Cytobacillus luteolus: one gene and its partner. Each later gene encodes a partner of the first gene's protein in a complex. Links are inferred from orthologs where the notes say so. Each region holds a gene or a part of one and is shown on either strand. Other genes may lie near its edges.

Region 1 (5,970 bases):
TTGGTGATGCGGTTGCTAATTCAAAAGCATTAGATACAGCTGTTGAGGAATTAGCTACAATTACTGGTCAAAAGCCTGTAGTAACAAAAGCTAAGAAATCTATCGCAGGTTTCCGCTTACGTGAAGGTATGCCTATCGGTGCTAAAGTTACATTACGCGGTGAGCGTATGTATCAATTCATAGATAAACTAATTTCAGTTTCTCTTCCACGTGTACGTGACTTCCGTGGTATTTCTAAGAAATCTTTTGATGGCCGTGGTAACTATACACTTGGTGTTAAAGAACAATTAATCTTCCCTGAGATTGATTACGATAAAGTATCTAAAGTTCGTGGTATGGATATCGTTATTGTAACAACTGCTAAATCAGATGAAGAAGCTCGTGAGTTATTAACTCAATTCGGAATGCCGTTCCAAAAGTAAAGGAGGCGATATCGTGGCTAAAAAATCTATGATTGCGAAACAAAAACGCGTTCAGAAATTTAAAGTACAAGAGTACACTCGATGTGAGCGTTGCGGACGTCCTCATTCAGTATTACGCAAATTTAAACTTTGTCGTATTTGTTTCCGTGAACTAGCTTATAAGGGTCAAATTCCTGGTGTTAAAAAAGCAAGTTGGTAAAACCCGATAATGGGAAGGAGGTAAAATTACAATGGTCATGACAGATCCTATTGCAGATATGCTAACTCGCATCCGTAATGCGAACATGGTACGTCACGAGAAATTAGAAATCCCAGCTTCAAAAATTAAGAGAGAAATCGCTGAAATTTTAAAGCGTGAAGGATTCGTTCGTGATGTTGAGTATGTAGAAGATAACAAGCAAGGAATCATCCGTATTTTCTTGAAATATGGTGCAAATAATGAGCGTGTAATCACAGGATTAAAACGTATTAGTAAGCCTGGTCTTCGCGTATATGCGAAAGCTGATGAAGTACCACGTGTATTAAACGGTTTAGGAATTGCGATTATTTCAACTTCACAAGGTGTTTTCACTGACAAAGAAGCTCGTCAAAAACAAGCTGGTGGAGAAGTACTAGGTTACGTTTGGTAATAAGTTTTTAAATGAATGGAGGTGTAATAGATGTCACGTGTTGGTAAAAAACTTTTAGAAATCCCAACTGGTGTTACTGTTACAATGAATGATAACACTGTTACTGTGAAAGGTCCGAAAGGCGAACTTACTCGTACTTTCCACCCTGATATGACTATTAATGTGGAAGATAACGTTCTTAGCGTTACTCGTCCTACTGATAATAAAGAGCATCGTGCACTTCATGGTACAACTCGTAGTATTCTAGGAAACATGGTTGAAGGTGTAGCAAAAGGTTATGAAAGAGGTCTTGAATTAGTGGGTGTCGGTTACCGTGCTTCTAAATCAGGAAACAAACTAGTTCTTAACGTTGGTTACTCTCATCCTGTTGAAATTACTCCTGAAGCTGGAGTTGAAGTAGATGTACCAGCTAACACTAAGATCATCGTTAAAGGTATCGATAAAGAACGTGTTGGTGCACTTGCTGCTAATATTCGTGATGTAAGACCACCTGAGCCTTATAAAGGAAAAGGTATCCGTTACGAAGGTGAAAAAGTTCGTCGTAAAGAAGGTAAAACTGCTAAGTAATACCGCTTAGAAAAAAGAAAGGAGTGACGTAGATGATTACGAAACCTGATAAAAATGCAGTTCGTAAGAAAAGACATGCACGTGTTCGTTCAAAATTATCAGGAACTGCTACACGCCCTCGTTTAAATGTGTACCGTTCAAATCAACACATTTATGCTCAAGTAATCGATGATTTAAATTCAGTAACGATTGCTAGTGCTTCGACTTTAGATAAAGAACTTAGCTTAGAATCTTCGGCAAACATGGATTCTGCAGTTAAAGTTGGTGAGCTAGTTGCTAAGCGTGCTCAAGAAAAAGGTGTTAAAACGGTAGTATTCGACCGTGGAGGATACCTATATCATGGACGTATTAAAGCTTTAGCTGACGCTGCTCGTGAAGCTGGTCTAGAATTTTAATCAAAAAAGGAGGGACATAACATGCGTCGCGTAGATCCAAACAAATTAGAACTTGAAGAGCGCGTTGTTACTGTCAACCGTGTTGCTAAAGTAGTAAAAGGTGGACGTCGTTTCCGCTTTGCTGCATTAGTCGTTGTTGGCGATAAGAACGGCCATGTCGGAATGGGTACTGGTAAAGCACAAGAAGTACCAGAAGCTATCCGCAAAGCTATTGAAGATGCTAAGAAAAACTTGATCACTGTACCAATGGTTGGAACAACAATTCCACACCAAGTTATCGGACAATTTGGTGCAGGTAACATACTACTTAAGCCTGCTTCAGAGGGTACTGGGGTTATCGCTGGTGGTCCAGTGCGTGCAGTACTTGAATTAGCTGGTGTTAATGACATTTTATCTAAATCTCTAGGTACAAACACACCTATCAATATGGTGCGTGCTACTATTAATGGTCTTAACCAATTGAAGCGTGCTGAAGATGTAGCTAAGTTACGTGGTAAATCAGTTGAAGAACTGTTAGGATAAGGAGGGAAATAAAATGGCAAACAAATTAGCAATTACCCTCACTCGTAGTGTAATAGGTCGTCCTGAAGATCAACGTGTAACTGTTCGCACACTTGGCTTGAAAAAGATGCATCAAACTGTAGTGCACGAGGACAATGCTGCGATTCGCGGTATGATTAATAAAGTTTCTCATCTAGTTACAGTTACAGTTACAGAACAATAATCGAATCTTTATCAATAAGGAGGTGCCCAAATGAAACTTCATGAATTAAAACCAGCAGAAGGTTCACGTAAAACTCGTAACCGAGTAGGTCGTGGTACAGGTTCTGGTAACGGGAAAACATCTGGTAAAGGTCATAAAGGTCAAAACGCTCGTTCTGGCGGAGGAGTTCGCCCAGGATTTGAGGGTGGTCAAACACCTTTATTCCAACGTCTTCCTAAACGTGGTTTCACAAACATCAGTCGTAAAGACTTTGCTATTGTAAACCTTGAAACGTTAAACCGCTTTGAAGACGGCACTGAAGTTACACCTGAACTTTTATTAGAGACCGGTGTAATCAGCAAGTTAAACTCAGGTGTTAAAGTCCTTGCTAAAGGTGCTGTTGAAAAGAAGCTTACAGTGAGAGCTCATAAATTCTCATCTGCCGCTAAAGAAGCAATCGAAGCAGCAGGCGGTAAGGCTGAGGTGATCTAATGTTTCAGACAATCTCCAATTTTATGCGCGTAAGTGATATCAGAAATAAGATCATTTTCACTCTTTTAATGTTAGTTATATTTCGAATTGGTACATTCATACCTGTTCCTAGTGTAAATCCAGATGTCCTAAAAGCTAGTGATGAATTAAATGTGTTTGGTATCTTAAATACGTTTGGTGGGGGAGCACTTTATAACTTCTCTATCCTAGCAATGGGGATTATGCCTTACATTACAGCATCCATTATCGTGCAGTTGTTACAAATGGATGTTGTACCAAAGTTCACTGAGTGGTCAAAGCAAGGTGAAGTAGGTCGTCGTAAATTGGCTCAATTTACTCGTTACGGTACAATTGTGCTAGGTTTTATCCAAGCACTTGGTATGTCTTATGGATTCAACAATATGGCTGGCGGTCAATTGATTGAAAACCCAGGAGTAGGTACTTATCTATTAATCGCTACAGTTTTAACTGGTGGAACTGCATTTTTAATGTGGTTAGGAGAACAGATTACTGCTAAAGGAGTAGGTAATGGTATTTCAATCATTATCTTCGCGGGGATCGTAGCTGCTATTCCTACGACAGTAAATCAAATCTATGCACAGCAGTTTGGCGATGCAGGAGATGCTCTATTCTTACGTATTGTTACTGTTGTTTTACTTTTATTAGCTGTTATTGCAATCGTGGTTGGTGTAATCTTCATTCAACAAGCATTACGTAAAATCCCGATTCAGTATGCAAAGCGTTTAGTTGCGAATAGTCCAGTTGGTGGACATTCAACACACTTACCGCTAAAAGTTAATGCAGCAGGAGTAATTCCAGTAATCTTTGCTATTTCATTTATCATTACTCCACCAACTATCGCTTCGTTTTTTGGTCAAAATGATGTAACATTATGGATTCAAAGAACATTCGATTATTCACAACCGGTTGGAATGATTTTATATGTTGCACTAATTATTGCTTTCACTTATTTCTATACATTCGTTCAGGTAAATCCAGAACAAATGGCAGAGAATTTAAAGAAGCAAGGTGGATATATTCCCGGCATCCGTCCAGGAAAGAATACACAGGAATATGTAACTCGTATTCTATATAGACTTACATTTGTTGGTGCGATCTTCTTATCAGTAATTTCAGTCCTTCCTGTATTCTTTATAAACTTTGCTGGCCTACCACCTTCAGCACAAATTGGTGGAACAAGTTTGCTAATCGTTGTTGGTGTTGCACTTGAAACAATGAAACAGCTTGAAAGTCAGCTTGTAAAGCGCCACTACAAAGGCTTTATTAAATAATATGGTACTGGGAATTTAATTCCCAGAACCTGAATATAAGAGACTGAGGGGGAACAAATATGAACCTAGTATTGATGGGACTACCTGGTGCTGGTAAAGGCACTCAGGCAGAGCGAATTGTTGATAGCTATTCAATCCCTCATATCTCAACGGGTGACATGTTCCGTGCTGCGATTAAAGAAGGAACACCACTTGGAATAAAAGCAAAATCATTTATGGATCAAGGAAACTTGGTTCCAGATGAAGTGACAATCGGTATTGTTCGTGAACGATTAAGTAAAGATGACTGTGAAAAAGGCTTTTTACTTGATGGTTTCCCTCGAACTGTTGCTCAAGCTGATGCATTAGAAGGAATGCTTTCCGAATTAGGAAAGACAATTGACTATGTAATTAACATAGATGTTGACCAAAGCATTCTTATGGATCGTCTTACAGGCCGTAGGATTTGTAAAAGCTGTGGATCTACTTACCACTTAGTTTTTAACCCACCTGCACAAGATGGGGTTTGTGACAAATGTGGAGGAGAGCTATATCAGCGTCCAGATGATAATGCTGAGACTGTAGGTAATAGACTTGAGGTTAACTTAGAACAAACTAAGCCACTTCTTGATTTTTATAATGCTAAAGGGTATCTTCGTAATATTAATGGTCAGCAACATATTGATGAGGTATTTGCTGATATAAAAGCACTACTTGGAGGTTCGGGTGAATGATTATTTGTAAGACTCCACGTGAGATAGAGATCATGCGTGAAGCTGGCAAAATCGTTGCTCTAACACATCAAGAACTGCAAAAACATATTACACCAGGTATTAGTACAAAAGAATTGGATGCAATCGCTGAGAAGTTTATTCTCAAAGCTGATGCACTTCCTTCCTTTAAAGGGTATAATGGTTTTCGCGGAAGCATCTGCGCTTCTGTAAACGAAGAATTAGTACACGGGATACCAGGTGATAGAATACTTCGAGATGGTGATATCATTAGTATCGACATAGGTGCGAAGTATAATGGTTACCATGGAGATTCTGCTTGGACATATGCAGTTGGTACTATATCAGAGGAAAACCAAAAACTTCTAAAGGTTACCGAGGAATCACTATTCAAAGGTTTAGATCAAGCAAAGCCTGGTGAGAGGCTTTCGAATATCTCTCATGCAATTCAGGACTATGTTGAGTCTCACAACTTTTCGATCGTACGAGAGTATGTTGGGCATGGTGTTGGGCAAGACTTGCATGAAGACCCTCAAATCCCTCATTACGGTCCTCCTAATAAAGGACCAAGGCTAAAGCCAGGGATGGTGCTTGCAATCGAACCAATGGTGAATGCAGGTAGTCGATACGTGAAAACGTTAGCTGATAACTGGACTGTTGTCACAGTTGATGGTAAAATGTGTGCTCACTTTGAACATACAATTGCTATTACCGAAAATGGATATGAGATCCTTACAAAAGCCTAAGTGAAGGTGATTAT
Region 2 (4,658 bases), on another replicon or contig:
GTTAGGCCATAACTTCTTCGTCTTCACAAACGCATCTACTAACAACACAAATGTTGTTTACAAACGCCGTGATGGCAAATACGGAATTATTGAGCCGAATTAATATCTAAGGGTGTAGTCATATGGCTACACCCTTTCTACTTCCTTTTCCCGTTAAATGTTGTTCCGATTCCCTATTAATGTTAAAATTAAAGTTGATTTATTTTACAAGCTATAACCACCAATATTTACGTTCTATCAAGATATAGAACGTAGACAGGTTATTTTTTACATATAAAAACCATCTAAATGAAAACAGAGGAGCGTTTTTGATGCTTGGAATTTTAAATAAAGTGTTCGATCCGAATAAACGTAGCTTGAAGAAGCTTGATGCGCTAGCTGCTAAAATTGAAGAGTTACGTCCAGAGATGGAGAAGCTCTCAGATACTGATTTCCCTTTAAAAACAGCTGAATTTAAAGGTCGCTATGAAAAGGGAGAAGCACTAGATAGTCTATTAATAGAAGCATTTGCGGTTGTTCGTGAAGCTGCTAAGCGTGTACTAGGCTTACATCCATACCATGTTCAGTTAATGGGGGGAGCTGCCCTTCATGAAGGTAATATCGCTGAGATGAAAACAGGGGAAGGTAAAACATTAACTTCGACAATGCCTGTTTATTTAAATGCGCTAACTGGCAAAGGTGTTCACGTAATCACGGTCAACGAATACTTAGCAAGCCGTGATGCTAGAGAAATGGGCGAGCTATATAATTTCTTAGGTTTAACAGTTGGGTTGAACTTAAATGCTCTTTCTCGTGAGGAAAAAATTGAAGCGTACCGCGCTGATATTACATATGGAACAAATAATGAGTTTGGCTTCGATTACCTACGTGATAACATGGTCCTTTACAAGGAACAAATGGTTCAACGTCCACTTCATTATGCAGTAATTGATGAGGTTGACTCCGTATTAATCGATGAAGCACGTACACCGTTAATCATTTCAGGTTCAGCTCAAAAATCGACTTCTCTTTATATTCAAGCTAACGGATTCGTTCGTACGCTGACCAAAGAAGAAGACTATACGTATGATGAAAAATCAAAAGGTGTTCAATTAACGGATAAAGGAATTGAAAAAGCTGAGAAGGCATTCGGTATCGAGAATTTATTTGATATCAGCCATGTAGCTTTAATTCACCACATTAATCAGGCGCTAAGAGCGAATTCAAGTATGCACCGAGATGTAGACTATGTTGTTGATGAAGGTGCGGTTGTGATCGTTGACCAATTTACAGGTCGTTTAATGAAAGGCCGTCGTTATAGTGATGGATTACACCAAGCAATTGAAGCAAAAGAAGGCTTGGAAATTCAAAACGAGAGCATGACACTTGCTACGATAACGTTCCAAAACTACTTCCGTATGTATGAAAAGTTATCCGGTATGACGGGTACAGCAAAAACTGAGGAAGAAGAGTTCCGTAATATTTACAATATGTATGTTGTCTCAATACCGACGAATCGACCAATCGCTCGTGATGACCGTCCTGATTTAATTTTTAAATCAATCGATGGCAAGTTTAAATCAGTGTGTGAAGATATTGCAGAGCGCCATGCTAAAGGACAACCAGTACTTGTTGGTACGGTTGCGATTGAGACATCTGAGTTAATTTCTAGATACTTAACGAAAAAAGGCATCAAGCACCATGTTTTAAATGCGAAAAACCATGAAAAAGAAGCTGAAATCATTGAGAATGCTGGTCAATATGGTGCGGTAACCATCGCAACAAATATGGCTGGTCGTGGTACTGACATCAAGCTTGGTGAAGGTGTAAAAGAAGTAGGCGGCCTTGCAGTAATTGGTACAGAGCGTCATGAAAGTAGACGTATTGATAACCAGCTACGTGGACGTTCTGGACGTCAAGGTGATCCAGGTATTACGCAATTCTATCTTTCAATGGAAGATGAGTTAATGCGTCGCTTTGGTTCAGACAATATGAGAGGCATGATGGAGCGTCTTGGAATGGACGATACTCAGCCAATCCAAAGTAAAATGGTATCAAAAGCAGTTGAGTCAGCACAAAAACGTGTTGAGGGTAATAACTTTGATGCTCGTAAGCAGCTTTTACAATATGATGATGTTCTTCGTCAACAACGTGAAGTTATTTACAAACAGCGTTTTGAAGTACTAGATTCAGAAAACCTTCGTGAAGTGGTTGAACGTATGATTCAATCAACGGTTGAAAAGAACGTAGGCATTCATACAAGCAGTGACTTACCAGAAGAGTGGGAGTTAAAATCAATTGCTGAGTTTGTTAATGGTAACCTATTAAACGAAGGTGACCTTACTGAGCAGCAATTAAAAGGTAAAGAGCCAGAAGAAATCACTGAGCTTATCCTTTCAAAAGTAAAAGAGCGTTATGATGAAAAAGAAAATGAGCTATCAGCCGAACAAATGCGTGAGTTTGAGAGAGTAGTTGTTCTTCGTGCAGTTGATAGTAAATGGATGGATCATATTGATGCCATGGATCAGCTACGTCAAGGGATTCACCTACGTGCTTACGGTCAAACAGATCCTTTACGCGAATACCAATTTGAAGGATTTGCAATGTTTGAAACAATGATTGCATCAATTGAAGAAGATGTTGCAAAATATATCATGAAAGCTCAAATTCGTAACAACCTAGAACGTCAAGAGGTTGCAAAAGGTCAAGCAGTTCATCCGAAAGATGGCGACGAAAAACCGAAGAAGAAACCGGTTAAAAAGTCTCTAGACGTTGGGCGAAATGACGCTTGTATTTGTGGAAGTGGCAAGAAGTATAAAAACTGTTGTGGTCAATAAAGAAATCAAGGTGAGAGGCTTTTCTCTCACCTTTTAAGATTGACATCATTTTATGAGGTGAACGTATGGAACTAGTAGAGATAAAACAAGAGCTTGAAAAAATGGATAAACGTTTAAACGACTTTAGGGGGTCTCTTTGACTTAGAGGCTAAGCAAGCACGAATTACAGAGCTAGAGGAGCAAATGACAATGCCGAATTTCTGGGACAGTCAATCTGCTGCTCAGAATGTGATTAACGAATCAAATGCCTTAAAAGAATCAGTAGATCAATTCACAGAGCTATCAGAGAACTATGAAAACCTTCAACTAACGTATGAGCTTGTAAAAGAAGAGCCAGATGAAGAGCTATTAGCTGAACTTGTGACTGAAATCAAGGCTCTATCAAAAGAGCTAAATGAATTCGAACTCCAGTTATTATTAAGTGGAGAGCATGATAAAAACAATGCCATCCTAGAGCTTCACCCCGGAGCTGGTGGTACAGAGTCTCAAGATTGGGGTTCAATGCTCCTTCGTATGTACACTCGCTGGGCTGAGAAAAAAGGCTACAAGGTAGAGACACTAGACTACTTACCTGGAGATGAAGCGGGTATCAAGAGTGTTACCCTATTAATTAAAGGACACAATGCGTATGGCTACTTAAAAGCAGAAAAAGGGGTTCATCGACTCGTCCGTATTTCTCCTTTCGATGCATCAGGCCGTCGCCATACTTCCTTCGTATCTTGTGAAGTTATGCCTGAATTCAATGACGAAATTGATATTGAGATTCGTACGGAAGACTTAAAAGTTGATACGTACCGTGCAAGTGGAGCGGGTGGGCAGCATATCAATACAACCGACTCAGCGGTTCGTATAACCCATACTCCAACAAATACGGTAGTAACTTGTCAAACAGAGCGTTCACAAATTAAAAACCGTGAACGTGCGATGAAAATGCTTCAAGCTAAGCTTTACCAATTGAAGATAGAGGAGCAAGAGGCTGAGTTAGCAGAAATTCGTGGAGAACAAAAGGACATTGGATGGGGAAGCCAAATCCGTTCTTACGTCTTCCACCCCTATTCGCTAGTAAAAGATCACCGTACCAACACTGAGGTAGGAAATACCCAAAGTGTAATGGATGGTGACTTGGATCCATTTATTGATGCGTACCTACGTTCTAAATTAAATTAAACACTATGTAACCATCGAACAACTCTGTTCGATGGTTTTTTGTATTTATTTACCACTATATAAGACAAAATATATAGCCGATATATGAGATACAGAAACCTTAGCTTCGAGATATTTCAAATGATATATTAAGATAGTAAAAACAAGCAATTATAAATAAAATCTAGTTTTACACTATTTACCAAGTGTTAATGTTTTTTTCATACTTTTGTATTAATTCCAACAATTTTCGACAACTTATTTCTTTTGGTATAAAAATATTGTAAAATTGTACTAGTATCAACAATTGGGGGGATTCTTTATGTCAGAGCAAGTCAATTCACTTAAGCAGTTACGGTTACTAGACATTACTCGTAAAAATAAACTAGTAGCAACCGTAACATTCATTTCAGTTATTTTAGCTATTATTGTTGACATTGCAATTAAACAGCCTTTATCTATGATTCTAACCATTGCGATCGGAGGAGGACTATTTGTCCTGATTCTATTTTTACTAAACCACAAGAAAATTTGGATTACTAAAACTCCTTATTTTTCAATAGTAGGTTTGAGTGTTGTTTTGTATTTTATTATGATTGCTAGTGAATCAGTAACAATGATTCTAATTCCGTTTTACTTGTTAACGACAATTGCAATTTATAACATGCGCTCTACATTAATTACTGGAGTTGTATT

Evidence for each region.
Region 2: the proteins of secY (region 1) and secA are in contact, whole or in part, in a crystal structure (PDB 3DIN), measured with the Thermotoga maritima proteins. The link is inferred for Cytobacillus luteolus from one-to-one orthologs. Residues at the interface, in WP_004081795.1 of Thermotoga maritima: Glu108, Gly109, Glu110, Glu111, Ala236, Glu237, Arg238, Arg239, Ile240, Thr241, Ile242, Gln243, Tyr244, Ala245, Arg246, Arg247, Val248, Thr249, Gly250, Arg251, Arg252, Val253, Tyr254, Gly256, Ala257, Ser258, Thr259, Tyr260, Leu261, Pro262; in WP_004082002.1 of Thermotoga maritima: Glu261, Ala262, Arg263, Lys300, Ala301, Arg302, Thr303, Ile304, Ile305, Leu323, Tyr324, Asp325, Pro326, Val329, Ser330, Tyr333, Ile336, Lys340, Phe345, Val349, Glu363, Phe364, Tyr374, Ser375, Gly376, Gly377, Glu393, Ile395, Thr482, Ser483.

Annotation. Positions count from the first base shown.
Region 1 is NZ_JAGGKM010000011.1:41,321-47,290, forward strand. The notes cover bases 2,407-5,353. They hold secY (preprotein translocase subunit SecY), read left to right. Parts: upstream 2,407-3,207; coding sequence 3,208-4,500; downstream 4,501-5,353. Other genes in these bases: rpsE (30S ribosomal protein S5), read left to right, coding at 2,407-2,535; rpmD (50S ribosomal protein L30), read left to right, coding at 2,549-2,737; rplO (50S ribosomal protein L15), read left to right, coding at 2,768-3,208; J2Z26_RS21020 (adenylate kinase), read left to right, coding at 4,560-5,213; map (type I methionyl aminopeptidase), read left to right, coding at 5,210-5,353. Also shown: rplE (50S ribosomal protein L5), read left to right, coding at 1-422; J2Z26_RS20980 (type Z 30S ribosomal protein S14), read left to right, coding at 436-621; rpsH (30S ribosomal protein S8), read left to right, coding at 653-1,051; rplF (50S ribosomal protein L6), read left to right, coding at 1,082-1,618; rplR (50S ribosomal protein L18), read left to right, coding at 1,651-2,013; more of rpsE, read left to right, coding at 2,035-2,406; more of map, read left to right, coding at 5,354-5,956. UniProt on the Escherichia coli protein: The central subunit of the protein translocation channel SecYEG. Consists of two halves formed by TMs 1-5 and 6-10.
Region 2 is NZ_JAGGKM010000005.1:307,383-312,040, forward strand. The notes cover bases 1-3,063. They hold secA (preprotein translocase subunit SecA), read left to right. Parts: upstream 1-311; coding sequence 312-2,816; downstream 2,817-3,063. Other genes in these bases: hpf (ribosome hibernation-promoting factor, HPF/YfiA family), read left to right, coding at 1-103. Outside these bases: J2Z26_RS15985 (methyl-accepting chemotaxis protein), read left to right, coding at 4,285-4,658. UniProt on the Escherichia coli protein: Required for protein export, interacts with the SecYEG preprotein conducting channel.